2 regions of the Brevibacterium sp. CSND-B09 genome follow, and region 2 is predicted to be linked to the other one. Evidence: predicted binding sites of a transcription regulator. Region 2 holds the regulator's gene; the other holds the start of a gene.
The links. The regulator LexA, encoded in region 2, represses DNA repair genes until DNA is damaged. The targets are predictions, from matches to a motif close to TCGAACANNTGTTCGA.
Positions count from the first base shown of each region.

Region 1: the regulator LexA is predicted to act here: its motif matches at 1,319-1,334, upstream of ACU4IU_RS10315 (HNH endonuclease signature motif containing protein).

Region 1 is NZ_JBREGI010000001.1:2,301,739-2,304,133, reverse strand. It holds gene ACU4IU_RS10325 (hypothetical protein) at 1-555, opposite strand, end outside; gene ACU4IU_RS10320 (hypothetical protein) at 623-1,195, opposite strand; gene ACU4IU_RS10315 (HNH endonuclease signature motif containing protein) at 1,425-2,395, shown strand, end outside.
Region 2 is NZ_JBREGI010000001.1:3,518,764-3,521,158, forward strand. It holds gene ACU4IU_RS15765 (ATP-dependent DNA helicase) at 1-765, shown strand, start outside; gene lexA (transcriptional repressor LexA) at 832-1,587, opposite strand; gene ACU4IU_RS15775 (LysM peptidoglycan-binding domain-containing protein) at 1,822-2,160, shown strand; gene ACU4IU_RS15780 (histidinol-phosphate transaminase) at 2,299-2,395, shown strand, end outside.

The DNA of each region.
Region 1 (2,395 bases), 1.2 Mb from region 2:
TGCGCCGATCACCGGGCCCAGGGCCAGCTGCAGAATGCTGAGGACGATGTCCTCACCGCGTTTGAGGATCACGGCGGTGACGAGGACGGCGACGACGTGGGCGATGATCATCCCCGCCGAGGTTGCCCCGTGGCTCGCATGTCCGAGCGCGGTTGCGGCAGGACCGAGATCAAGGGAGCCGGAGGCTGGGACGATGTGTCCGGCGTGGGCGCGGAGGGCCGCCTCGGCGGAAGTGGATCCGGCACCTGCAGCTCCGGCCTGCCCGCTTCCGGATTGAGCGGTTCCCGCGTGGGCCCCCGCATGGGCGAAGGTGTGTGCAGACCAGCTCATCGTCAGGTGCATGAGCACCTGTCCGAGGCCGAGCAGGCCCGCCAGAGTCAGGTAGCCCAGGCGCCTGCCGGCGACGATCATCGCCGCCCAGAGGGCGAGAACGAAGACGACCACAGTGCCCGGAATCGAGACGCCGCCACCGGCACCGAGGTGCATGAGCAGGGCGAGGAGAGTCGTGAAGAGGGCAGCGAAGAGCGCACGTACGGATTTCGTCCATCCGGTCATGGGCCCTCCTCTCAGCTCGCTCCCACATTCTACTCAATGTAGAACAATTTCGGGAAGGCGACTGAGCCTACATCCGCAGCCAGGTATCGGCGGTCTTCTTGACCATGGCACCGGCATCAGCGGCAGCATCCCCCCAGGCGACGAGGTTGCCATCGGGGTCAGTGGTGGAGTCGGAAAGGACGACGACGTCGAAGTTGCACACAAGACCCGCCATCGCCGAGGCGTAGACGGCTCCGGGGGTGCCCGCCGAGGACGCGTCGGCGCCGGCGTCGGCATCGCCCTCTGCCTGGGCGGCGGGGTCAGTGGTGACTTCGCCAGCTCCAGTGCCTGGCTCGCCCGCGGTGGCGTCGGCGCCGGCGATGATGATCCGGTCGACGGAGAGGTCATGCAGACCTGCGGCCAGATCGTCGACGCCCTCGAACACATCCGGACTCTCGGATCGGAGCACGAGATCCTCCTCATCGGGGACGAAGATGCTCAGCTCCTCATCGGGAGTGTCGGCGAGGTCGGCCTTCGTCGACGCGAAGATGAGCACACCGCCCACAGCGCGGGTGCGGGTGACGATATCGCCGAGGGTCTCCATGGCGTCATCGCTGGGGTAGCTGGCGTCGTCGGTGTCAATGAGGAGCAGGGCATCCATACTCCAATCGTGCCACGACCGACTGACACATTCGAAGCCGGTTCACCTCGGCCATAGCCGACACCACCCCTGACCTGCATGGACACAAAGAATCTTGTGAGCATCCTCGAACTGTGACGAACATTGAATTTATGTTCGAAACTTTTTTCGATCATCTATGGCGTTCCACGCATTATGAGCGTACACTGGATTCCAACAACAACGATGTTGGTGAACGGAATTCATCCCCATGACCCTCACTCCCGAACGCAGCTCCGATCATTCCGATCGGAACGCCGACAACTCCTCGCAGACCAGCGGACACCCGCTGCTGGCCGACGAGGAGTGGGCAGATCTCAGCCGCTTTGCGCCCGAGGTCACCTCTTCGATCACTCAGCTGATGAGCCTCAAAGATGAGCTGCGCTCGTTCGATCGCCCCATGGGACCGGATCAGGCCATCATGCTCGCCGATGGGGTCGAGGCGATCACACGCATCAACGATGCATTGTCGACGCTCGCGCTCTCCGTCTGCGAACGTGTCGGAACACCCAGCGATTTCGGCGCCAAGTCGACGAAGTCGCTCATCGAGAACCGATTCAACCTCACCGGCGCCGAGGCGAATCGCCGCACCGATATGGCCAAGAACCTCGGCGGACGCGTCGACATGGCCGGACAGGCTCTGCCGCCTCTCTACCCTGTCGTCGCAGATGCGCTCCATGCCGGCACGATCTCCGCCGCCCAGGCGTCTGTCATCGAAGACTGCATGCGCAAACTGCCCACGTGGGTCAGTCAGACGGTCCGCACCGACGTCGAGACGCGCTTGGTCGACAACGCACCCAAGGTCCGTCTCAAGGACCTGCGCGAGATCTTCGGCAAGCTCATGGGCTATATCGACCCGGACGGCGCAGAGCCGAATGACTCGGCCGACCGCTCTGCGTACAACATGTCCATGCGCGCCAAGGCCAACGGCGACTGGGAGCTGCGTGGACTGCTCGACCCCGTCACCGGCGGCACTCTCAACGGACTGCTGACCTCACGAATCCAGTCTGCGGGAGAAGCCGACAAGACAGGCGCCGACTCGGCGACCGGCGCCTCTGAGATCGCGGCCGCGGGCAATCCCGCCACCGTAACCGCTGCTTCTGAGGAGACGAGCTCGCCGCTGCCAGACAAAGAGCTGCTTGAGATCGTCGACGCGGTGCTCTCCGGTGACCGATATGACGC
Region 2 (2,395 bases):
ACGGTCGTGGCCACCTCTGCGACCCTGTCCCTGGGTGGGAACTTCGACGCGGTGGCCGCCTCGTTGGGACTCTTCGGACCCGACGCCCCGAAATGGGACAGCCTCGATGTCGGATCACCCTTCGACTACGGCAAACAGGGAATCCTCTATGTCGCCTCCCACCTGCCCAAGCCCGGACGCAGCGGACTGAGCGAGGAAGCGCTGACCGAACTCGAGGAACTCGTCGAATCCTCGAACGGCGGGGCACTGGGCCTGTTCTCTTCCCGGGCGGCCGCAAACGCGGCGGCCGAACACCTGCGGAAGAAGTTCGATTTCCCGATCCTGCTCCAAGGCGATGACGGCCTGCCGGCGCTGGTCTCTCAGTTCACGGCCGACGACCAGACCTGCCTGTTCGGAACCATGTCACTGTGGCAGGGGGTCGATGTGCCGGGACGGACGAACCGTCTGGTCATCATCGATCGTCTGCCGTTCCCACGTCCGGACGACCCGCTCATGCAGGCGCGGGCACGCGATGCCGACCAGCGGGGCGTCAACGGATTCATGGCGGTGTCGGCCACGCATGCCGCCCTGCGTCTGGCTCAGGGCGCCGGACGCCTCATCCGGTCGACCAAGGACAGGGGAGTGGTGGCCGTGCTCGACTCGCGGCTGCGCTCGGCCCGGTATGCCGGGTTCCTCGTCAATTCGATGCCGAGGATGTGGCCGACGACGAACTCCGGTCTCGTTCGCAAGAGCCTGGCGAGGCTGGCCGAAACCGACGAAGGATGACGCAAAGGCCCGCGACCGAATCGGTCGCGGGCCTTTGCGGTCAGATTGCGGAGAGCCGACGGAACATCAGAGGCGGCGGATGACGGCGACGACGAGACCCATGATCTGCGCGTAGGTACCGTCGATGGGTTCGTAGTTCTCGTTCTGCGGCATCAGCCACTGCTGACCGGCCTTGCGCTTGAGCGTCTTCACCGTGGCCTCGCCGTCGAGGAGGGCGGCGACGATCTGACCGTTGTCAGCGGTGTGCTGCTTGCGCACGACCACCCAGTCGTCGTGGCAGATGGCGGCTTCGATCATCGAATCGCCGACGACCTTGAGCAGGAACATCTCACCGGAGCCGACGACCTGGGTCGGCAGGGAGAAGACATCGTCGACTTCCTGTTCGGCCAGGATCGGCCCACCGGCGGCGATGCGTCCGACGACCGGCACCTGCACGGTGTTGTTGGCCAGCTCCTCGTACTTCGCGCGTTCGGCCTCTTCCTCTTCGAACGGATTGACCACTTCGATGGCACGCGGGCGCTTCGGGTCGCGGCGGACATAGCCGAGGCGTTCGAGCTGGGAGAGCTGGTGGGCGACGCTGGAGAGGGAGGCCAGCCCGGCGGCCTTGCCGATCTCGCGCATGCTCGGCGGGTAGCCGTTGGTCACGACCGCGCGTTCGATGGTTTCGAGCACGAGACGCTGACGGGGAGTGAGGCGGAAATCGCCCTCACCGGATGACCCCTCAGGGATCTGGACGACGTCGTCATCGGTGCGAGCGGCAGCGATCTCGCTGGCAACATCTTCGTTGCGAGGCCTGCCTCTGCCTCGTTTGTTCTGAACCATTGCTCGTTCCCCTTCGTTCTATTCCCTGCCGCTGAACGCCGTGATCTCCGCTTCGGAAATTCTCGTGTCAGTGCCGACTGAGATGGTTCTGACAGATCAATCAACAACGCTGGTTCCCTCTCATTGTCGCATAGATGTTCGAGTTGGACTGGACATTTGTTCGATTGGCATGTTGAATAGAACAGACGTTCTACCGATTACTGGTGGAATCGTACGAATGAAAGAGGTAATGCGATGTCTGCACAGAACACCGAGCTGCACCTGACCCCTCGTGGACGCCAGGCTGTGCGCCTTCTCCGGACCCTGCTCGTCGCTCTCGTCGTCATCGGCGGGGCGGTCCTCCTCGCCACCCAGTCGTTCTCGGCAGCTGCCGTCGCCGAATCGGAGACGGAGAGCATCGGCATCGACGCCGAGGCAGTCGTCGTCGGTGAGGGCGAATCGCTGTGGACCGTGGCTTCGAATCTCGGCATCGACCGCGACACCCGCGATGTCGTTGCCGATATCGTCGAGATCAACCACCTGGACACCCCGACGGTTCACCCCGGACAGACCCTCGACGTCCCCGTCCGCTGAGGCCGGACCCTGCTCGACCGGCAGGGCGCCGGCCCGACTGACAGCGCGCTGACCCGTTCGATCGGGTGAGCCGACCGGCGTATCTCGATGCCCGACCCGCCGCCCGGGCGGCGGGGGCCTCTCGGTAGAATGATCGCCGTGGGAAACATCGACTCTCTGCCAGTGCGTTCAGACCTCGTCGGCCTCAAGCCGTACGGGGCGCCGCACCTCAATGTGCCGGTCCAGCTCAACGTCA